3 regions of the Streptomyces sp. NPDC087263 genome follow, and region 1 is predicted to be linked to each of the others. Evidence: riboswitches for the same ligand, from Rfam matches in the RefSeq annotation. Region 1 holds a riboswitch; each other region holds the start of a gene.
The links. A riboswitch is a leader RNA that binds a small molecule or an ion and turns the genes downstream of it on or off. The one in region 1 is predicted to bind S-adenosylmethionine.
Positions count from the first base shown of each region.

Region 2: it holds a riboswitch for S-adenosylmethionine, as region 1 does, so the genes downstream of both, ACIPC1_RS01225 (aminotransferase class V-fold PLP-dependent enzyme) here and ACIPC1_RS11235 (putative leader peptide) in region 1, are expected to answer to the same signal.
Region 3: it holds a riboswitch for S-adenosylmethionine, as region 1 does, so the genes downstream of both, thrC (threonine synthase) here and ACIPC1_RS11235 (putative leader peptide) in region 1, are expected to answer to the same signal.

Region 1 covers NZ_JBIUYT010000003.1:420,510-428,068, reverse strand. The annotation lists gene ACIPC1_RS11250 (LLM class flavin-dependent oxidoreductase) at 1-851, opposite strand, end outside; gene ACIPC1_RS11245 (NtaA/DmoA family FMN-dependent monooxygenase) at 848-2,236, opposite strand; gene ACIPC1_RS11240 (LLM class flavin-dependent oxidoreductase) at 2,255-3,499, opposite strand; gene ACIPC1_RS11235 (putative leader peptide) at 3,576-3,641, opposite strand; SAM riboswitch class IV at 3,738-3,851, opposite strand; SAM riboswitch class IV at 4,068-4,212, shown strand; gene ACIPC1_RS11230 (putative leader peptide) at 4,249-4,314, shown strand; gene ACIPC1_RS11225 (glutathione S-transferase C-terminal domain-containing protein) at 4,407-5,186, shown strand; gene ACIPC1_RS11220 (peptidoglycan-binding protein) at 5,201-5,881, opposite strand; gene ACIPC1_RS11215 (SpoIIE family protein phosphatase) at 6,213-7,559, shown strand, end outside.
Region 2 covers NZ_JBIUYT010000001.1:263,849-271,407, forward strand. The annotation lists gene ACIPC1_RS01215 (Lrp/AsnC family transcriptional regulator) at 1-227, shown strand, start outside; gene ACIPC1_RS01220 (PQQ-binding-like beta-propeller repeat protein) at 268-2,406, opposite strand; gene ACIPC1_RS01225 (aminotransferase class V-fold PLP-dependent enzyme) at 2,477-3,838, opposite strand; SAM riboswitch class IV at 4,029-4,145, opposite strand; gene trpD (anthranilate phosphoribosyltransferase) at 4,257-5,321, opposite strand; gene ACIPC1_RS01235 (cytochrome bc complex cytochrome b subunit) at 5,477-7,129, opposite strand; gene ACIPC1_RS01240 (Rieske 2Fe-2S domain-containing protein) at 7,126-7,559, opposite strand, start outside.
Region 3 covers NZ_JBIUYT010000014.1:15,558-23,116, reverse strand. The annotation lists gene ACIPC1_RS35550 (DUF3263 domain-containing protein) at 1-70, shown strand, start outside; gene otsB (trehalose-phosphatase) at 363-1,208, shown strand; gene ACIPC1_RS35540 (trehalose-6-phosphate synthase) at 1,205-2,629, opposite strand; gene ACIPC1_RS35535 (glucosyl-3-phosphoglycerate synthase) at 2,706-3,680, opposite strand; SAM riboswitch class I at 3,860-4,007, shown strand; gene thrC (threonine synthase) at 4,025-5,353, shown strand; gene ACIPC1_RS35525 (MoaD/ThiS family protein) at 5,350-5,625, shown strand; gene ACIPC1_RS35520 (cold-shock protein) at 6,095-6,301, shown strand; gene groL (chaperonin GroEL) at 6,704-7,559, shown strand, end outside.

The DNA.
Region 1 (7,559 bases):
AGCGCCGAGCTGCGCTCCACGAAGTCCTCCAGGGTCGTGAACACCGGCTCCAGGCCCAGCCTCTTCTGGAACGCCAACTGCCCCTCGAAGACCGGGCGGTAGGCGGCAATCGCCTCCTGCGACGTACGGGCGGCGTGGTAGCCCGCCGACCCGGCACCGACCGCGATCCGGGCCGGGTCGTGGCCGTAGTGCTCCCAGCGCTCCCGGTAGTAGCGGATCAACTCGGCATACGGCTCGATGGTGTTGGTGACGTTCGCCGAGAACAGCGGATCGCCGTAGCGGGCGGCGAGGTCCACCGACTCCTTGCTGGTCGCGCTCCCGTGCCAAACCCGGATGGGCTGCTGGAACGGCCGGGGCCACACCTCGGCCTCGTGCAGCTCGGGACGGAAGCGGGTCGCGGCGGTCACCTTGTCCTGCCGCCAGATCTGCCGGAACACCTCGTAGCCCTCGGCGTTGCGGTCCCACTGATCCTCGGGCGTGACGTGGAACAACTCCCGCTGGGCGGTGCCGTTGCCTTTGCCGATGATCAACTCCAGCCGTCCGCCGGACAGGTGGTCCAGGGTCGCGTAGTCCTCGTACGCACGCACCGGGTCGAGGAGGCTGAGCGTGGTGACCGCCGTGAACAGGCGGATCCGGGAGGTGAGCGCCGCGATGTGGCTGAGTACGACGGGCGGCGAGGAGGAGATGAACGGCCGCTCGTGCCGCTCCCCCACACCGAAACCGTCGAAGCCCAACTCCTCGGCCAGCAACGCGTTGTCGATGACCTCACGAAAGCGCGCGTTGGTGGGTTTCCGCACGCCGGTCACCGGGTCCGGCGCGTGCACGATCAGGGTGATGGCGAGGAACTTCATGACGCGGCCTGTACGGCCGGCGCGTCGGCGTCGGGGTGGGCCAGGCCCAGGTGATCGCGCAGGGTGGTGCCCTCGTACTCCGTGCGGAAGACGCCGCGTTCCTGGAGCAGCGGGACGACCGTGTCGGCGAAGCCGTCGAGGCCGCCCGGAGTGATGTGCGGGACGAGGATGAAGCCGTCGCTGGCATCCGCCTGGACGAAGTCGTTGATGGTCTCGGCGACGGTGGCCGGGGAGCCGACGAACGACTGACGGTTGCCGGTCTCGATGACGAGGTCGCGGATGGACCACTTGTTGGCGGCCGCACGCTCCCGCCACTCCCGGGCGGTGGCCAGCGGGTCGCGGTACATCCGCACCTGGGCGCGGCCCCGTGCGATGGTGTGCTCGCCCGGGTCCGGATCGATGTCGGGAAGCGGTCCTTCCGGGTCGTACGCGGACAGGTCGCGGTTCCAGACGAACTCGAGGTGCTTGATGGCGGTGGCGCCGCTGACCTGCTGGCGCCGCACCTCACGGGAGATCTCCTCCGCCTCCGCGTCCGTGTCACCGAGGACGAAGGTGGCGGCGGGCAGGATCAGCAGCTGGTCGTGGGTGCGACCGTGCCGGGCGAGGCGGCCCTTGACGTCCGTGTAGAACGCCTGGCCCTCCTTGAGGGTGCTGTACCGGCTGAAGATCGCGTCCGCGCCGGCGGCGGCGAACTCGCGTCCTTCGTCGGAGTCTCCGGCCTGGAAGATGACCGGGCGGCCCTGCGGGCTGCGCGGCACGTTGAACTGCCCCTCGATGTCGAAGTGCTGCCCCTTGTGCACGAAGGCTCCGGCCTGCGCGTCCCGCAGGAAGGTGCCGCTCGCCTGGTCGGCGACGATCTCGTCCCCTCGCCAGGAGTCGAACAGTTCGTGGGTGGTGGCCAGGAACTCCTTGGCCCGGGAGTACCGCTCGTCCTGTGGGAGGAAGCCGCCGCGGCGGAAGTTCTCACCGGTGAAGGCGTCCCAGGAGGTGACGACGTTCCAGGCGGCGCGCCCGCCGGAGAGGTGGTCGAGGCTCGCGAACTGACGGGCCACCTCGTAGGGCTCGTTGAACGTGGAGTTGATGGTGCCGGTCAGGCCGAGGTGTTCGGTGACGGCGGCGAGTGCGCTGAGGATGGTGAAGGTGTCGGGCCGTCCGACGACGTCCAAGTCGTAGATCTTGCCGCCCTGTTCGCGCAGTCGCAGCCCTTCGGCAAGGAACAGGAAGTCGAACTTGGCGCGTTCGGCGGTCCGCGCGAAGTGCGCGAAGGAGCTGAACTCGATATGGCTGCCGGCCTCGGGGTCGCTCCACACGGTGGTGTTGTTGACGCCGGGGAAGTGCGCCGCGAGGTGGATCTGCTTGAGCGGCTTGTCCGTTGACTTGCTCATGAGTGAGGTCCCTCCGGCTCAGACGTGGGCGGCGTAGCGGTTGGCGGGGCGGGCGAGCCCCAGCAACCCGCGCAGGGTGTCGGCCTCGTACGAGTGCCGGAAGGCGTCGCGGCGCTGGAGTTCGGGGACCAGGCCCCGGGTGATCGCCGGGAGGTCGTGCCCGGCGACGGCCGGACGCAGCCGGAAGCCGGTCAGCCCGGACTCCCGCAACTCCTGGAGCAGATCGGCCAGTTGTACGGGGGTGCCGGTGAACACCCGGGCGTCGCTGGTGTACGGGTAGCCCGCGAGGGCGTCGAGACGCTCTCGCCGGTCCACCGCGGCGGCGGGGTCGTTGTCCAGGAACACCACCAGGTCACCGAAGAGGTGCAGGGGCTCCTCAGCGCGTCCGGCCGCTTCCTGTTCGGTGCGGACCGCGGCGACGATGGCACGCGCCTCTTCGACGTCGTGCGGAGTGACGTACCCGATGTCGGTGCTGCGGGCGAGCAACCGGAACGGCGCGCCCGTCGTGGACTCGTGGGCCAGTGCGGTGACCAGGGGCTGACCCTGCGGCGGGCGGGGTGTGATGGACGGGCCCTTGACGCTGAAGTGCTTGCCCTCGAAGTCGATGTAGTGCAGCTTGTCGCGGTCGACGAAGCGGCCGGTGGTGACGTCCCGGATCTCCGCGCCGTCCTCCCAGCTGTCCCACAGCCGGCGCACCGCCTCGACGTAGTCGGCGGTCTCGTCGAAGAGATCGACGATCAACTCCTGTAGAGCCGGGGTCTCCAGGTCTTCGATACGGAGCTTCGGAAACGTCCGGCGTCCGAAGTGAGCGGCCTCGTTCTGCCGCGCGGACGCCTGCACCCGCAGGCCCGCGCGGCCGGTGCTCACATAGTCGAGGGTGGCGATGGCCTTGGATGTGTGGAAGGGCTCCGTGTGGGTGGTCACCACGCTCGGCACCAGCCCTATGTGGCTGGTCAGCGGCGCGACACGAGCTGCGATGAGGACGGCGTCGAGCCGACCGCGTACCTGGTCGGTGCGTGCGTCCGGTTCGCTGAGGCGTGCGGACTGCGGGCCGAGTCCGTCCTCGATGGTCACGAAGTCGAGCAGGCCGCGCTCTGCCTCGGTGATCAGGTCGGTCCAGTACGAGGCGGTGAACAGATCCTGGGGGCGGGCCACCGGATCACGCCAGGCTGCCGGGTGCCAGCCCGCGCCGTCGAGGGCGACGGCCAGGTGCAGTGCGGCGGTGGAGGAAGAGGATGAGGGCAACGACGTTGACGAGGACACGAAAGGGGTGCCTTCCTGATCGACCGTGTGAGATCGCCGGGCCTCGACTGGGAGGGTGCGGCGGCGGGGTGACAGGTCAGGGACGACAGAGCGCGCCGGCCACGCGCTGGAGGTCGATGTGCGGCCGGGAGTACAGGTGCACGCGACGGCGCGGGGCGAGAACCGGGACACGAAGACGGGGCACGGGCTGCACGTCCGTCACCTCCGCCCTTCCGGCTCGGCGGGCTGGAGGCCGCCGGCATCGCGCTTGCGGAACCCGGGACGGGTACCGCCTGGTCGTCACCTGGAGCACCCCGCCGCGGAGGAGGGTTGCCGGTCAGCAAGCCAGGGCTTGACGCTGACGCTCATAACCTGCTGGGGACGCTACGGGAGGCCACAGCGGTGCGCAATGCCCGGGGATCATGGTCGTGCTCACACCGCCGCGCGTCCTCAGGAGCGACAACCACCGGGCCGCGCAATCTGTTCCACGCCTCCTGTCCAGCCTGAGGCACGCCGAATGACCACCTGGTGAGACCGCGCCGGAGGCCTTCTTGACGGCCTCACGGAGCGCACCGACACTGACGGGGACGGTCACGATTGTCAGCGCCCTTGGGGCAGGTTCTCCTGCCCGTGAGGTCATCGGCCCCGGCCCGCTGGCAGGCAACCCTTCCACCGCGACGGGGTGCCCCGGGTGACGACCGGGTTCCGCCGGTGCGGTGGGACAAGCGTGGTCTCGCGTCTCGCGGGCCCCGAGGGTGGGACAGGTGGGAATGGCCAACAGCGGTTTGACGAGACGCCTGCACATCGATCTGTTGCGTGTCTCCAGCGCCTACTAGTCCGAGCGATCCGGACCGGTACGTAGCGCAGTCACTCCGCCCCGCCGCGGTGCCCACAAGGTGGCCGTGGCCTCCTCGTCCCATGGAGAGTCATGTCCGAGACAATCTCGCACGCCTCAAACTCCGGTACGTCCAGCACGTGTACCCCGACTCCGTGCGTTCCCAGCTCACTTGACGCGGTCCCCCACCCCCGGATCGCCGCCACCCCGTCCGCCCGCCCGCACCGTTTCCGCAGCCGTATCGGAGTGGGTCTCGCCGGCGGCTTCTACCCGGCCCCGCACCGCTACGAGTTGTATCTGTCCGCACACTGTCCCCTCTCGCTGCGGGTCTCCATCACCCACGGCCTGCTGGGTCTCAAGGACTCGGTCGCCACCACTCTGCTGGCGCTCCCCGCCGACACCCCCTCCGCGTTCGCCTCACTGCGCGGGGCGTACGAGGCCACCTGGCACCACTACGACGGTCCGCTGACCGCCCCCGCGCTGTGCGACCGGTGGAGCGGACGCGTAGTCAGCAACCACACGCCCGACATCCTGCGCGACCTCGGCGACCTCTTCGCCGACCGCGCCGGATCCTGTCACTCCCCGCTCCGCCCGGCGGAACTCGCCGCGGACATCGACGCCCTGCGCGACCTCCTCGACCGGGATGTCACCCCGGGTGCGCCGCCGCAGGAACGGTCGGCGGCCCTCGACCTGCTGAACGGTCAACTCGCCGCTGGTCCCTATGCGTTGGGCAAGGAACTGACCGCGGCCGATGTGGACCTGTGGGTCGCCCTCGTCCCACTCGAAGCGGCCCAGGACCTGTCCTCGTACGCGCTCCTCCAGGACTATGTGCGACGTCTCGACGCCCACCCGGCCTTCCATCGGCACCTGTAGGTCAGGAGTGCTCGTCACGTACGGGATTCCAGGGCGGCCCGGGTGTCGTTGCCGTAGACGCCCGTCTCATCGCCCCGGATCCCGTACCAGAGCTGGAAGCGGGCCACGGCCTCGGTGAGTGTGGGGTCGTAGGTTCCGCTCGTGACGCCGCTCTGGTACACGTCCGGGATATGGAGGAGCCGTTCCTGGAGTTCCGTCACGTCGGGGCCGCGGTCTCCCTCCCGTAGGGTGCCGATGCCGTCCGGTTCGGCGGCGCCGGAAGGGGCCTGGGCGACGGGTGCCGTGGCGGACGGGGCGGCACCGGTCCGCGATCCGCCGTCACCGTCGGGCAGCAGCATGGCCAGGGCGAATCCGACCAGCGCGGCCGCCGCCACCGCACCGACGACCGTGGCCCGGCGCGGACCGGTGGCACGCTCGGGCCCGGGTTCACGCATGGGCGGTGCCGCCGGCTCCGCCTCCCCGCCAGCGGCATAGTTCTCGCCGGCCAGGACGGGCGTCAGTTCCTCCGTCTCGCCCAGGTGCGCCGACGACCATCTGATCGACTCAGGGCTTTCGTCCGGGCCGACGGCCTGCTGATCCTCACGGAACTCCCTCACCAGTTCCGCGAGGGCCTCCGTCCGGCGGCGTTGCTGGACGTAGGTGGGTTCGAGTGCCGGGCGGCGCATGGGCTGCTCGCGTTCGGGCGGTGTCGACACACTGCTCTCCTTCCGTGCGACGCGGTCTCCCGCCATCCCCGTGGAGAGATACGGAGGCACCGGCACGGGAGTTCAACCACTGCCGGCCGACTCCGTGACGGACGGGACGGATGGATGGACGGGCGGACGGACGGACGCGGCACGTGACCCGTCACTGTACGTAACCCTCCTCGGCCTCCGTGCGTCCCGCCGTGCGACAAGTCCAAGCCCGCGCGACAGTCGTACAACGTGAAGAATGGGTGCGAGCGGGTAAGACCACCTTCGGAGAGCGGAGAGGGTCGCGGTGGTTTCGAGCAAGGAACGGGACGTGTCGGCCCGGCAGCGCTTCGACATGACGGACGCCGTGCCACTGCTGCTCGACGCCCGTATGGCGGTGACCAGCTGGACCGCGGACGCCGAACGGCTGCTGGGGTACGCGGCCCGGGACGCGCTGGGACGGCCTGCCGCCGACCTGCTGATCCCCGAGGACGCGGCGCGGCTCCCGGAACTGGCCGAGCGGTGCCGCGGTGACGGCGGCTGGGCGGGCCTGCTGTCCGCACGACACCGGGACGGGCACCCGTTGAAGTTGATGGTTCAGGTTGTCCCCCTACGGCCGAGCGACGGCCCGGCACGCTGGGTGGTGCTGCTCGCGGACCTGGCCGACGGCGCCGGCTGGCACATGAGCCGCTCGGTGCTGGAGCGGATCACCTCGCGTTCCCCGGTGGGCATAGCGATCGTGGACACGGAGCTGCGGTACGTCTGGTCGAACCCCGCACTGGAGCAGTTCGGCGGGGGCCCGGCCCAAAAACGCCTCGGCCGCAGGCTCGCCGATGTGCAGCCGGGCCTGGACACCGAGCGGATCGAGGCGCAGATGCGCCGGGTGCTCGAGACGGGCGAGCCGGTGGTCGCGTACGAGCACGTGGGCCGCGTGAGCTCAGCGCCACACCGCGAGACCTCCCACGCCATGTCGTTCATCCGTTTGGAGGACGACGACGGTCACCCGATAGGTGTGTACTACACCGTCGTCGATATCGGCGAGAGCTACCGCGCCCGGCGGCGGCTCGCGCTGCTCGACCGGGCCGGCGAGCACATCGGGCGCAGCCTGGACGTCATGCAGACCGCGCAGGAACTGGCCGATGTCGCCGTGCCGGGGCTGGCCGACTTCGTCGCCGTGGACCTGCTGGAATCCGTACTCAAGGGCGGGGAGCCGGCGCCCGGTCCACGGCGCGACGCGGACACGGTGCCGCTGCGGCGCGCCGGGCATCGGTCGGTGCAGGGCGGGCTCCCGGAAACCGCCGTCGAGATCGGCGAAGTGGCCTCCTACCGGGCGGGGTCTCCCCCGATCAGGTGTCTGACGGACGGCGAGTCCTGGCGCGAGGAGCGGCTGGATCCGCTGGGCAGGGAGTGGACCACGGCCACCCCCGGGAGCCACGCCGCCTCCTTCCTTGATCTCGGACTGCACAGCGTGATGATCGTGCCCATCCGCGCCCGCGGCGTCACTCTGGGCATCACCACGTTCTTCCGCCGCAGCCGCCAGGACCCCTTCGACGCGGACGATCTCAGCCTGGCCGAGGAGTTCGTCGGCCGGGCGGCCCTGTGCGTCGACAACGCCCGCCGCTACACCCGCGAGCGCGACGCGGCCCTCGTCCTACAGCGCAATCTGCTCCCCCATCGCTTCCCCGACCAGGACGCGGTGGAG
Region 2 (7,559 bases), on a different contig from region 1:
CGGAGTCGATCGCCGCCCTCGAAAGCGTCAGCGAGGTCTTCTCGGTCACCGGTACGTACGACTTGATCGCGATGGTCCGCGTGAAGGCCCACGACGACCTGGCGGACGTCATCCCGGGCAAGATCAGCAAGATCCCGGGCGTCGAGGGCACGGACACCCACGTCGCGTTCCGCACGTACTCCCAGCACGACCTGGAGGCGGCGTTCGCGATCGGCCTGGACGGCTGAGAGCCGGTGCCGGGCAGGCGCGGCTGAGAGCCGGTCCCGGTCAGGCGCTGAGGTCCACCGCGGCGATTCCGCCGCCCGAGGGAACGTAGAAGCGCCTGCCACTGAGCACGGGGCTGTGCTGGTCCTCGCCGGTGGAGTTGCCGAGCGCCTCGCTCCACACCGGTTTGCCGTCCATGCCCAGGGCGCACAGGACGAGCCCGCTTCGCACATAGATCCGGTCCCCGGCCACCACCGGGCCCGGCAGCCAGTCGCCGCCTATCTCATACGTCCACGCGGTGGAGCCGTCGGCCGCCTTGACCGCGTCGACGGTGCCCCGCCCGGTGGTGATCGCGAGCGACCGGTTCCCGGCGACCATCGGGCCGCTGCTCTCCGCCCGGGCATCCCACAGCAGCTCACCGTCGAGGCTGAACGCGTGCCGCTTCGCCCCTCCGTCCGACACGGCGACGAGGATGTCGCCGACCAGCGCCGGACGGCCGACGTCGACGCCCGTCGAGACCGCCCAGAGCCTAGTGCCGTCCTCGGCGTCCAGGGCCACCAGGGCGTCGCCGAAGGTGCCCGCGTAGACCACGCCGCCCGCCACCAGCGGGGTGCCGGTCGGGCCTGCGGGGGTCGACGCGTTCCACAGCACGGTGCCGTCGGCCGCGTAGCAGCGGAACCCTCCCTCATCGGTGCCGCCGGTGGCGACCAGCACGCCCCGACCCGCGAGAACCGGCGGGTCGTAGCCGTTGTCGCCGACGTTCCTGGTCCAGCCGAGCTTGCCCGTCGCGTCCACCGCGCACAGCCGGCGCCGCGCCCTCTTCTGGTCCCAGACGACGCAGAAGATCCCGTCCGGGGTGACGACGGGCGTCGACACCTCCTCGCCGAGCGCGAGCGCCCAGCGCCGCCCGCCCGCACGGGACAGGGCGTGCAGCTTCCCGTTCGTGTCCCCGAGGTAGACGACTTCGCCGTCCGGCGACACGGCGACACAGGGTCCGTACAGGCCGCCGAGCCCCGCGGCGTCGTACTGCCAGGCCAAGGCCGCGGACTCCTCCATGCCCGCCGCGGATGCGGTCTGGAGGGACTCGGGAGACTCGGGGTTCCCGCCGCCCTGCGTTCCGCTCGCCGGCTGCCAGAGCCACCAGCCGGCTCCCCCGCCGACGGCGACCACCGCCCCGCCCGCCGCCGCCGTCAACAGCCCCCGCCGCGAAGGCCGTTGGGGTTCCGGTAAGCGGTCCGGCGCCGAAGCGCCCGTGACCGTCGCCGGGGCGATGTACTCGACGCGACTCTCTCCCTCGCCCGACTCGCGCTCCGGAAGCCAGCGTTCGTCCCCCGCGACCGTCGCCGGTGCGGAGGTGAGCCACCCCGGCCGCAGAGCCGCCCGCAGGGAGGCCGCCGAGTGTCCTGCGGCCTCGACCACTTCCTCGGGGGTGGGCCGGTCCCCGGGCTCCTCCCGCAGACAGGCCTCGACCAGCGGAAGCACGCGCGCCGGAACCCCGGAAAGATCGAAGTCCCGTGTGACGATGCGCAGCAGGATCACCGAGTCCTGGCCCTCCCCGAAGGGCTCGCGGCCGCTCGACGCGTACGCCAGCACGGCGCCCAGCGCGAAGACATCGCTCGGGGGCCCCACTTCGGAGCCGTTGCGTATCTGCTCGGGCGAGACGTATCCGACCGAGCCGACCATGGTGCCGGTGCGGGTCATCGCCGTCGCCTCCAGCGCCCGTACGATCCCGAAGTCGATGACCCGCGGACCGTCCGGCGCCAGCAGGATGTTGGACGGCTTGAGGTCGCGGTGCACCATGCCCTTGGCGTGGATCGCGGCGAGGGCCTCGCCCAGTGCGGCCGCGAAGGTGAGCACCGCGTCCTGGGGCAGCGGCCCGACGTCGAGTACCGCGTCACGCAGGTTCGGCCCCTCGACGAACTCCGTTGCCATCCAAGGCCGTTCGCCCTCCGGGTCGGCGTCGATCACCCGCGCGGTGTAGGTGCCGCTCCCCCCGACGGTCTGCGCGGCCCGCACCTCCTGGCGGAACCGGGCGCGGAAGGTGCGGTCCTGGGCGTGCTCGGCCCGCACCACCTTCACGGCCAGCCGGAGCCCGGCACGCGACTCGGCGAGATAGACCTCGCCCATGCCGCCCGCGCCGAGCCGCCCGAGTACCTCGTACGGACCGATCCGCCGTGGATCCGTCTCCCGCAGCGCCTGCACTCCCCGTGACTCCCCTGTTCGCCGTACGGCCGCCGAAGGGGAGCGTATACGCCGTGCTCCTGTCAGGCGATCACACGGCGGGAACGCAACGCCCGTCCTGCGTCCGGTAGTTCCACTTCGCGCCGTCCCGGACGAGCTCCTTGACCGCGCGCACGAAACGCTCGACGTGCTCGTCCGGGGTGCCCGCGCCGAAGCTCACGCGGATGGCGTTGAGGGACTTCTCGCCGGGCGCGGCCTCGGGGGCGCCGCACTCGCCCTGGGTCTGCGGGTCGCTGCCGAGGAGGGTGCGCACCAGCGGGTGGGCACAGAACAGGCCGTCACGCACCCCGATGCCGTACTCGGCGGACAGCGCGGCCGCGAAGTGCGAGCTGTTCCAGCCCTCCACGACGAAGGAGATGACGCCGACGCGCGGGGCGTCGTCGCCGAAGAGCGAGAGGACCCTGACCTCGGGCACCTCGGCGAGACCCGCGCGGACCGTCTCGATCAGGTGCTGCTCACGGGCGACGAGCGTGTCGAAACCGGCCTCGGTGAGCGCTTTGCAGGCGGAGGCGATCGAGTAGACGCCGATCACGTTCGGCGAGCCGGCCTCGTGCCGGGCGGCGCTCTCGTGCCACTCCACGTCCACGCCGCCGTCCGTACGCCGCGACACCTTGCGGCTGGCGCCGCCGCCCGCCAGGTACGGCTCGGCCGCGCGCAGCCAGTCGGAGCGGCCCGCGAGGACACCGGAGCCGAAGGGGGCGTACAGCTTGTGCCCGGAGAAGGCGACCCAGTCGACGTCGAGGTCGCGCACCGACACCGGGTGGTGCGGGGCGAGCTGCGCGGCGTCGAGGACGATGCGCGCGCCGTGCGCGTGCGCGGCGGCGGCCAGCTCACGCACCGGCCACAGCTCACCCGTGACGTTCGAGGCGCCCGTGACACAGACGAGGGCCGGGCCCTGGGGGTCGCGGTGGCTGAGCGCACGCTCCAGGGCCGCGACGGCCTCCCCCGGCGTACGCGGGGCGTTCAGGTACGTCACCTGCGCGTCCCGCCAGGGCAGCAGCGAGGCGTGGTGCTCGGTCTCGAAGACGAAGACCTGGCAGTCGGCCGGAAGGGCGGCGGCGAGCAGGTTGAGCGAGTCGGTGGTCGACCGGGTGAAGACGACCTGGTCGTCTTCACGGCAGTCCAGGAACTCGGCGACGGTGGTGCGGGAGTTCTCGAAGAGGTCGGTGGAGAGCTGGGACAGGTACCCGGCCCCCCGGTGCACGCTGCCGTAGTACGGGGCGTAAGCGGCCACGTCGTCCCACACCCGCTGGAGGGCCGGGGCGCTGGCGGCGTAGTCGAGGGCGGCGTACGTGACCTCGCCACCGGTGACGAGCGGGACGGTGACATCTCGCCCCAGAACGGGCAACTGGGTACAAACGGCCTGGTCGGTGGCAACGGTGGAGACAGACATGGCGAACTCCTGTGAGACGCAGGGAAATCACCGCGCGAGCCGGTCCATGGAGAGGACGCTCAGCGCGGGAAGGGGGGTGACAGGGATAGGCGGAAGAGGGGCTCTACGCCCTATCGCATTCGCTTGCTCACAGAAGGCTCCCTCGAATGACCAGGACCCCTGGGCCTTAACCACTCAGAAGAGGGCGAGGGGTCCGCGCTTGCCGCAGACCTCGCTGCCTACGGCCTGGTCTTCACCCGGGGCACCCCGCCACGGACGGAGGGTTGCCGGACAGTCGGCCGGGGCCTCATGACTGTCACTCATGACCTGCCGAAAAAACTAACCGAACCGATCGCGACGGCGCAACCCGTGTCCGGATCCCGGAACGCGGAAAGGGCCGGACCTCTTCGGCCCGGCCCCCTGCGAACCGCCTCGCAAACTACGCGTTGGTCGCCGCCACCCACCGCTCCAGCGTCCGTTTCGCCGCCCCCGAGTCGACGGCCTCCGCCGCCTTCGCCATCCCCGCGCGAATCTGCTCCGCGAGCGGCCCGTCACCCGGCGACAGGGCCACCAGCGCCGCCGCCGAGTTCAGCAGCACGGCGTCCCGCACCGGCCCCGTCTCGCCGTCGAGGAGCCGGCGCGCCACGTCCGCGTTGTACGTGGAGTCCGCGCCCCGCAGCGCCTCGATCGGGACCAGGTCAATGCCGACGTCCCTCGGGTCGAAGGTCTCCTCGGTGACCTTTCCGTCCCGTACGACCCACACCCGGGAAGTGGAGGTGATGGTCAGCTCGTCGAGCCCGTCGTCGCCGCGGAAGACCAGCGAGGAGTTGCCGCGCTCGGCGAAGACGCCCGCCACGATGGGCGCCATGCGGGGGTCCGCGACGCCGACGGCCTGCGCCTTCACCCGTGCCGGGTTCGTCAGCGGACCGAGCGCGTTGAAGACCGTGCGGATGCCCAACTGCCCCCGTGCGGCGCCCACATGACGTAGCGCCGGGTGGAACTTCACCGCGAAGCAGAAGGTGATCCCGGCCTCCTCGGCCACTTCGGCCACCCGCTCCGTCGTCAGCTGCAGATTGACCCCGAGCTTCTCCAGCACGTCGGACGCCCCGGAGGCGGAGGAAGCCGCCCGGTTGCCGTGCTTGACGACCTTCGCGCCCGTCCCGGCGATGACGATCGCCGCCATGGTGGAGATGTTGACGGTCTTGGCCCCGTCACCGCCCGTACCGACGATGTCGACGGTCCTCCCCGGCACCTCGATCACGTTGGCGTGCTCGTACATCATCCGTACGAGTCCGGTGATCTCCTCGACGGTCTCTCCCTTGGCCCGCAGCGCCACCGCGAACCCGGCGATCTGCGCGTCGGTCGCCTCACCGCGCATCATCAGGTTCATCGCCCAGGCGGTGTCGTCCGCACTCAGGTCACGGCCGTCGAGCAGGCCGTTCAGCAACCGGGGCCAGGAACGGTCCGCCGCGGTGTCGCCTCCAGCGGGGTTCACAGCGCTCATGGTCGCTCCTGGGGTACTCAGAGAGGTACGGGGGTGGACTTGCCCCCATCCGTAGGGGCGAGTCCACCCTATCCAGCCCTGGAGACGGCAAAGAGCCCCGTCCATGCAATGGACGGGGCTCCAGCCGTGGCGATCAGCGAGGATCGTTCGGGCGATCAGTGGTGGCCGTGGCCGCTCGTGATCTCCTTGTACTCCTCGACGGTGGGCTTGGGGATCTGGTTGTCCTCCCCGTAGTAGCCCTTGCTGAGCTTGGCCCGCAGCTTCTGCGCGCCCTTCACCTTGCGCTCGACACCGTTCTCGTCGACGCCCGGGCCGATCTCGGCCGGCTGGTACTGCTCGTGCGCGGTGAGCGTGTGCAGAGCCTCCTGGCTGAGCGGCTCGTGGATCTCGATGAACTCACCGTGCGGCAGGCGCTTGATGATGCCCGACTCGCGGCCGTGCAGCACCTTGTCCCGGTCCCGGCGCTGAAGGCCGAGGCAGATCCGCTTGGTGGCGATGAACGAGAGGACCGGGATGACGAAGAAGCCGATCCGTACGAACCAGGTGATGGAATTGAGCGAGAGGTGGAAGTGGGTCGCCCACAGGTCGTTTCCACCACCGATCAGCATCACGAAGTACGCGGCCAGCCATGCCACGCCGAACCCTGTACGGGTCGGGGTGTTGCGTGGCCGGTCGAGGATGTGGTGCTCGCGCTTGTCGCCGGTGACCCAGGACTCGATGAAGGGGTACACGGCGATGGCCACCAGCACCAGCGGGAAGATCACGATCGGGATGAACACGCCAAGCACGAGCGTGTGACCCCACAGGTTGATCTCCCAGCCCGGCATCACACGCACCAGACCTTCGGCGAAGCCCATGTACCAGTCCGGCTGGGCACCGGTGGACACCTGATCCGGACGATAGGGACCCATGGACCAGATCGGGTTGATCGAGGCGATACCCGCGATGGCCGTGATGACGCCGAAGACCAGGAAGAAGAAGCCGCCGGCCTTGGCGGTGTAGACCGGAAGGAGCGGCATTCCGACGACGTTCTCGTTCGTCTTTCCGGGGCCCGCGAACTGTGTGTGCTTGTGGTAGAAGACCAGGATCAGGTGGCCCACGACCAGGCCGAGCATGATCCCCGGCAGCAGCAGGATGTGCACCGAGTAGAACCGGGCCACGAAGTCGCCGCCCGGGAACTCACCACCGAAGATGAAGAACGAGAGGTACGTGCCGACGATCGGGACCGACAGCAGCACGCCCTCGATGAACCGCACGCCGGTGCCCGACAGCAGGTCGTCGGGGAGTGAGTAGCCCGTGAAGCCGGTGAACAGCGACAGGACGAGCAGCAGCCAGCCGAACAGCCAGTTGACCTCGCGCGGCTTACGGAAGGCGCCCGTGAAGAACACGCGCATCATGTGGACCATCATCGCGGCGATGAAGATCAGCGCCGCCCAGTGGTGGATCTGCCGGATCAGCAGGCCACCGCGCACATCGAAGGAGATGTGCATGGTCGAGTTGAACGCCTCGGACATCAGCTGGCCCTGCAACGGGACGTAGCTGCCGTGGTACTCCACCTCGTTCATCGACGGGTGGAAGAACAGCGTCAGATACACACCCGTGAGGATGATGATGATGAAGCTGTAGAGGCAGACCTCACCCAGCATGAAGGACCAGTGGTCCGGGAAGATCTTGCGCATGTTGGCCTTGGCCAGGCCGTAGATGCCCAGTCGGCCGTCGGCCCAGTCGGCGACCCGCTCACCGGCGGGTGCCTTCTTTCGCGAGTTCGGCTCGCCCGGGTCGGAGGTATTCGCAGCAGTGGTACTCATCCGCGCTCCCAGAAAGCAGGACCGACGGGCTCTTCGAAGTCGCCGAGCGCCTCGAGGTAGCCCTCAGCGTTCACACCGATGCGCAGTTGAGGCAGGGCGTGACCGGCCGGGCCGAAGATCACTCGGGCGCCGTCGGCGAGGTCGAAGGTGGACTGGTGGCACGGGCAGAGGACGTGGTGCGTCTGCTGCTCGTACAGGGAGATCGGACAGCCGACGTGGGTGCAGATCTTCGAGTAGGCCACGATGCCCTCGTGCGACCACTCGAGTTCCCGCTTGTCCTTGATGTTGTCCGGCTGGAGCCGGACGATCATCAGCGCCGCCTTGGCGATCTGGGTCTGGAAGTCCTCGTCGTGCTCCTCCAGGCCCTCGGGCTTGGCGAAGGTGAGCGAGCCGACGATGACGTCCGAAGGACGCAGCGGCTCGTTCGTGT
Region 3 (7,559 bases), on a different contig from region 1:
GCTGGCTCATGATCCGGTGACGGTGAACCGGCTGCGGAGGGTCCGGGAGTCGCGGCGGGGGGAGCGGTGACGGGGGTGGGGGGTGTTTTTCGCCCCCTCCGCCCCTGCCCGTCCCTTGTTTCTGGGGGCTGCCGCCCCCAGACCCCCGCTTCGGCCTGGACGGCCTCGTCCTCAAACGCCGGACGGGCTGAAAACCTCTAGCGCCGACCGGCGCTGAAAGATCTCAGCCCCGGTCGGCGAAAGCTCAGCCCCTCCGGCGTTTGAGGAGCGGGGTCTGGGGCGGAGCCCCAGGACCAAGGGACGGGCAGGGGCGGAGGGGGCGAAAAAACCACACCCAGCCCATGCGCGGATAGGGTCCCCGTATGGCCAGCCATGCGGACCCCCTGCCGACCCCCACCACCCCCGCCGGCCGTGCCGGTCTCGACGCGATCCTCGCCCGGCCGGGCCACGCGGTGATCGGGCTCGACTTCGACGGGACGCTCGCGCCGATCGTCGCGGACCCCGAGCAGGCCCGCGCCCACCCGGACGCGGTCCCCGCACTCGCGGCCCTCGCCCCGAAGGTCGCCTCCGTGGCGGTCGTCACGGGACGCCCGGCCGCCGTGGCGGTCGAGCACGGCGGCTTCGCGGGGGCGCCGGGCCTGGAGCACCTGGTCGTGCTCGGGCATTACGGCGCCGAGCGCTGGGACGCGCGGACCGGCACGGTCAGCGCCCCCGCCCCACACCCCGGCGTCGCCACCGTCCGCGCAGAGCTGCCCGGGTTCCTCGACACGGTCGGCGCCTGGCAGGGCACCTGGATCGAGGAGAAGGGCCGGGCCATCGCCATCCACACCCGGCGCGCGGCGGACCCGCAGGCGGCGTTCGAGGCCCTGCGCGAGCCCCTCACCGAGCTGGCCGGCCGGCACGGCCTGATCGTCGAACCGGGCCGCATGGTCCTGGAACTCCGCCCGCCGGGGATGGACAAGGGCGTCGCCCTGCTCGCCCACGTCCGCGAGACCGCCGCGGAAGCGGTCCTGTACGCCGGTGACGACCTCGGTGACCTCCCGGCCTTCGCCGCCGTCGACAAGCTCCGCGCCGACGGCATCCCGGGCCTCCTGGTGTGCAGCGGCAGCGCGGAGGTCGCGGAACTGGCCGAGCGGGCCGACTTGGTGGTGGACGGCCCGGCAGGCGTCGTACAGCTGCTGAGGGCCCTGGCGGCGCGGCTCGGTTAGGGCCGGCTCTCCAACTCCCGCAGCTGCTCCAGGAACCACTGCGCCGGAGGCAGCGCCGTCGCCGCGGCGGCCAGCCGCTTGGTGCGCTCGGCCCGCTCACCGGCCCCCATCGACAAGGCCTCGTGCAGCGCCCGCGCCGTGCCGACCACGTCGTACGGGTTCACCACGATCGCGTCCTCGCCCAGCTCCTCGTACGCCCCCGCTTCCCGGGACAGCACCAGCACGCACCCCTCGTCGGAGACGACCGGCACCTCCTTGGCGACGAGGTTCATGCCGTCCCGGATCGGGTTGACGAGGGCCACGTCGGCGAGCCGGTACGCGGCGAGGGAGCGGGCGAAGTCGTCGTCGACGGCGAGCAGGACCGGGGTCCAACCGGGCGTGCCGTACGTGGAGTTGATGTCGTCGGCGACCCGCTGCACCTCGGCGGTGTATTCGCGGTACACGGCGAGGTCCTGGCGGGAGGGATAGGCGAAGGCGACGTGCACGACCCGTTCGCGCCAGGACGGCTGGTCCTCCAGGAGCTGCCGGTAGGCCAGCAGTCCGCGCACGATGTTCTTCGACAGTTCGGTGCGGTCGACCCGCACGATCGCCTTCCGGCCCTCGCCGATCTGCTCACGCAGGGTGGCCATCCGCTCGGCGACATCCGCCTCGTGCGACCGCTTGCGCAGGAAGTCCGCGTCCGCGCCGAGCCCGTGCACGCCGACACGGGTGTCACCGAGCCCGCCGACCAGCTCCTGCGCGCACGCGGTGAACGCGGACGCCCAGCGCTGGGTGAGGAAGCCGAGCCGGTCCGCGCCGAGCATGCCGCGCAGCACCTGCTCGGCGATGTCGTCGGGGAGCATGCGGAAGTAGTCCACCGGCGCCCACGGCGTGTGCGAGAAGTGCCCGATCCGCAGGTCGGGGCGGAGCTCCCGCAGCATGCCGGGGACGAGGGTCAGGTGGTAGTCCTGTACGACCACCACGGCGCCCTCGGCCGCCTCGTCGGCCAGCGCCCGCGCGAAGGCCCGGTTGTAGGCCTCGTACGACGCCCACTGGCGCCGGAACTCCATGTCGAAGACCGGCTCCAGCGGCGTCTGGTAGAGCATGTGGTGGACGAACCACAGCACGGAGTTCGCGATGCCGTTGTAGGCGTCCGCGTGCACCTCGGCGTCGATGTCCAGCATCCGTACGCCGTCCTCGCCGACCCCGCGCCTCACCGCCTCGCGGTCCCCGTCGCCGAGCGCCGAGCACACCCACAGGGCGCCCGCGTCCGGGCCGATCGCCGACAGGCCCGAGACCAGGCCGCCGCCGCCGCGCCTGGCCTGGAGCTCGCCGTCCTCGCGCACGTCGTAGGAGACCGGGCCGCGGTTGGACGCGACGAGGATCCGGTGGGAGCCCTGCGGGGATGCCGTGGAAGCAGCAGTCGAAGCCGTGGAAGCCATACGCGTCAATCTAGCCCGGCCCGGAAACGCTCAAACGTACGGACGGGGTACCGCGCAGACGTATACCGTCGACGGTTTACGCCGCTTTGCGTGACTGATACTCCGAGATTTCCGCCATCGGAGGCCGTTCTTCCGTATCCACGGAGTACGTGCGCGGCTCGAAGCCGGACTCGCCCCGTTCGAACTGGGTGATGGCCGGCCGGATGAGGTGGCCGCGGGCGAGCCGGAGCTGTGCGGTGCGGTAGATCGCGGCGGACATCCGGCCCAGCGCCTGGCCGTCCTGGTGCCGGTGCTTGCGCACACCGACGTCGACCTGGGCGAGCGCGTCCAGGCCCACCAGGTGCAGCGCGTCGACGAGCATGCCGAGCTCCACGCCGTATCCGACGGGGAACGGGAGCTGTTCCAGGAGGGTGCGGCGGGCCGCGTACTCGCCGCCGAGCGGCTGGACGAAGCCGGCCAGCTGCGGCCAGTGCATGTTCAGCAGGGGGCGTGCCATCAGTTCGGTGACACGGCCGCCCTGACCGGCCGCGGTTCTGCCGGAGGTGGGTTCACCCGGCAGGTTCAGCGGGCGGTCGTACATCGCCTTGACCAGGTCCACGCCCGGATCGGTGAGCAGCGGCCCCACGATCCCGGAGACGAAGTCCGACGAGAACTCCTTGAGGTCCGCGTCGATGAAACAGACGATGTCACCGCTCGTCACCAGGAGTGACCGCCACAGGACCTCGCCCTTGCCGGGCACGGCCGGGATGCGGGGAAGTATTTCGTCCCGGTGGACTACTCGGGCGCCAGCGGCGGCGGCGACCTCGGAGGTGCGGTCGGTCGAGCCCGAATCGATGACGACGATCTCGTCGACGAGGGGGACTTTGCGGGTCATCAGGTCGCGGCGGATGATGGAGACGATCTCACCGACCGTGGCCTCCTCGTTGAGCGCGGGCAGGACCACGCTCACCGTGGAGTTGGTGGATCGTTTCGCGGCTATGAGCTTCTTGAGCGGCCGGTCGGTCACGGACCAGGAGCGCGTGCTCAGCCAGCGCTCGACGTCTTCAAGCACGTGCGGCTCTCCCTTGCGTTCATTGGGATGCTTGTGCCCGTCGCCGCGGCAGCGTTTGGTGTGTCGCTGGCATCTCGCGGTTCGGACGGCTCTCTCCACCATCCAGGCCTTCGGTTACAGTCTTGAACAACGCTGATGACCATCGCATGTCGGGGGTCGTCCGGCGCACAACTGAATACCGCTCATCCAGAGGGGCAGAGGGATACGGCCCGTTGAAGCCCCGGCAACCCTCCAGCTGGTTCTTGTCACATCGATGTGGCGAGGCTCCCGGCTCGGGAAGGTGCCAAATCCGTCTCACGGCGAAGTGCGTCGTGAGGAAGATGAGGAGAAAGGGCCTCGCCTCCATGGCTGCGCAGACAGTTGCAAGCACCACTGCACACACCACGAACCCCGTGACCTCCCCGGATTCCGCGAACTCCGTCGACCTGGGCCCCGCCACCGCGCTTTCCTGCCGCGAGTGCGGACACCGCGTCCCGCTCGGCCCGCTCTTCGCCTGCGAGGAGTGTTTCGGCCCGCTGGAGATCGCGTACGACTTCTCGGCCTACGAGACCGAGGACCTCCGCAAGCGCATCGAAGCGGGCCCCGCGAACATCTGGCGCTACGCGCCGCTCCTGCCGGTCCCCGCGGACGTCGCGGAGAAGCCGAACATCAACCCCGGCTGGACCAAGCTCGTCAAGGCCGACAACCTGGCCCGCGCGCTGGGCGTCACCCCCGGCAAGCTCTTCGTCAAGGACGACTCCGGCAACCCGACGCACTCCTTCAAGGACCGCGTCGTCGCCCAGGCCATCGAGGCCGCCCGCGCCTTCGACTTCACCACCCTCTCCTGCTCCTCCACCGGCAACCTCGCGGGCGCCGTCGGTGCCGCCGCGGCCCGCGCCGGCTTCCGCTCCTGCGTCTTCATCCCGCACGACCTGGAGCAGGGCAAGATCGTCATGGCCGCGGTGTACGGCGGCGAGCTCGTCGGCATCGAGGGCAACTACGACGACGTGAACCGTTTCTGCTCCGAGCTGATCGGCGACCCGGCCGGCGAGGGCTGGGGCTTCGTCAACGTCAACCTGCGGCCGTACTACGCGGAGGGCTCGAAGACCCTCGCGTACGAGATCTGCGAGCAGCTCGGCTGGCGGATCCCCGACCAGCTGGTCATCCCGATCGCCTCCGGCTCCCAGCTCACGAAGATCGACAAGGCTCTGCAGGAGCTGATCAAGCTCGGCCTTGTGGCGGACAAGCCGTACAAGATCTTCGGTGCCCAGGCCGAGGGCTGCTCGCCGGTGTCGGTGGCCTACAAGGCCGGCCACGACGTCGTACGGCCCCAGAAGCCCCACACCATCGCCAAGTCGCTCGCCATCGGCAACCCGGCCGACGGGCCGTACGTGCTCGACATCGCGCGGCGTACCGGCGGCGCCGTGGAGGACGTGAACGACGAGCAGATCGTCGACGCGATCAAGCTCCTCGCGCAGACGGAGGGCATCTTCGCCGAGACCGCGGGTGGCGTGACGGTGGGTGTGGCGAAGAAGCTGATCGAGAACGGTCTGCTCGATCCGACCCTCACCACCGTCGTCCTCAACACCGGCGACGGCCTCAAGACCCTGGACGCGGTGGCCTCGGACACCGGGCTCACCGCGACCATCCGCCCGAACCTGGACTCCTTCCGAGAGGCTGGCCTCGCGTCATGAGTGTCAACGTCCGCATCCCCACCATCCTGCGCACCTACACCGGCGGCAAGGCCGAGGTGACGGCCGAGGGCGGCACCCTCGGCGAGGTGATCGCCGACCTGGAGCAGAACCACACCGGCATCGCCGCACGCGTCCTGGACGACCAGGGCAAGCTGCGTCGCTTCGTCAACGTGTACGTGAACGACGACGACGTCCGCTTCGAGCAGGGCCTGGAGACGTCGACGCCGGACGGCGCGGGCGTCTCGATCATTCCGGCCGTCGCCGGAGGCTGACCGTCACGCGTCATTACTTACGGTGATTGCCGTTACCTTAGGTAATTGCGGTCACCGAGAGTTCATCGAATTGCCCCCTCCGTGAGAGAAGCGGAGGGGGCAATTCTGTATGGTTGAGCGCGGTACAGTTGGGGAAGCCGCTTCGCTTTCGAGTTGGTTTCATGCCGGGCGCATATGAGTCCTCGCCCGATGCCCGACAAGAAGTAGCCAAAGTGCCCCGCCTCTTTGAGCCGTTTATGGCATTTACGGGGCCCGACTTGCCCTGAAACTTTGCGAATTCTCCGCATATTCCCGATCGGTCGTGCTCAGAATTCTCGTCCGATTGACCTGTTGCAGAGGGCAGTTGGACAGATACATTCAGCCGCGGTCGACGCGTTCCGGCGCACACCCCCAATCCTTGGGGGGTGAGGTCTGACCCGGGCCCGCGAAGTGCGGTCCTGTGCAAGGGCCAGTAATAGGGGAGTTAGGCATGGCTCAGGGCACCGTCAAGTGGTTCAACGCGGAGAAGGGGTACGGCTTCATCGCGGTCGACGGTGGTGCGGATGTATTCGTCCACTACAGCGCGATTCAGATGGACGGCTACCGCACCCTTGAAGAGGGCCAGCGGGTCGAGTTCGAGATCTCGCAGGGCCAGAAAGGGCCGCAGGCGGACATGGTCCGGCTGGCGACCAGCTGAAGCACGCGCCGACTGATAGTTCTGTTCGACGTGACGAAGGGCTCGTACCTCCACCAGGGGGTGCGGGCCCTTCGGTCTGCCCGTCCGTCTGCCCGTCCGTCTGCTCGTCGGTCTGCTCGTCTGCCCGCCCCCTGCGGCCGGCTGTCCGCGGGTCCCTCCGGCTGTCTTCGCGCCGTGCGCGCCCCCTGCTTCACCTGGGGATCTTCCGGAGTCGCTTGCACTCGGTAGGGGCGAGTGCTAATCATTGGCGTTAGCACTCTGCAGGTGAGAGTGACAACGAGGACCGGGTCAGTGAGGCCCGCAGGCCAAGTGGGGCAAGGAACCACGAGGCAGGCAGGCCGTCCGTCGCGGGCGCGGGCGCGGTCCGGAGCAATCCACCCCAGTCCGGGAGGACCACTTCACATGGCCAAGATCATCGCGTTCAACGAGGAGGCGCGGCGCGGTCTCGAGCGCGGGATGAACCAGCTCGCCGACGCCGTCAAGGTCACCCTTGGTCCCAAGGGTCGCAACGTCGTCCTCGAGAAGAAGTGGGGCGCCCCCACGATCACCAACGATGGTGTTTCCATCGCCAAGGAGATCGAGCTCGAGGACCCGTACGAGAAGATCGGCGCAGAGCTGGTCAAGGAAGTCGCCAAGAAGACGGACGACGTCGCCGGCGACGGTACGACCACCGCGACCGTTCTGGCGCAGGCGCTGGTCCGCGAGGGCCTTCGCAACGTAGCCGCGGGTGCCAACCCGATGGCCCTCAAGCGTGGTATCGAGAAGGCCGTCGAGGCCGTCTCCGGTGCCCTGCTCGAGCAGGCCAAGGATGTCGAGACCAAGGAGCAGATCGCCTCCACGGCCTCCATCTCCGCCGCCGACACCCAGATCGGCGAGCTCATCGCCGAGGCTATGGACAAGGTCGGCAAGGAAGGCGTCATCACCGTCGAGGAGTCCCAGACCTTCGGTCTGGAGCTGGAACTCACCGAGGGTATGCGCTTCGACAAGGGCTACATCTCGGCGTACTTCGCCACCGACATGGAGCGTATGGAGTCCGTCCTGGACGACCCGTACATCCTGATCGCCAACTCGAAGATCGCCAGTGTCAAGGACCTGCTCCCGCTCCTGGAGAAGGTCATGCAGTCGGGCAAGCCGCTGCTGATCATCGCCGAGGACGTCGAGGGCGAGGCTCTGTCGACGCTGGTCGTCAACAAGATCCGTGGCACCTTCAAGTCCGTCGCCGTCAAGGCGCCGGGCTTCGGTGACCGCCGCAAGGCCA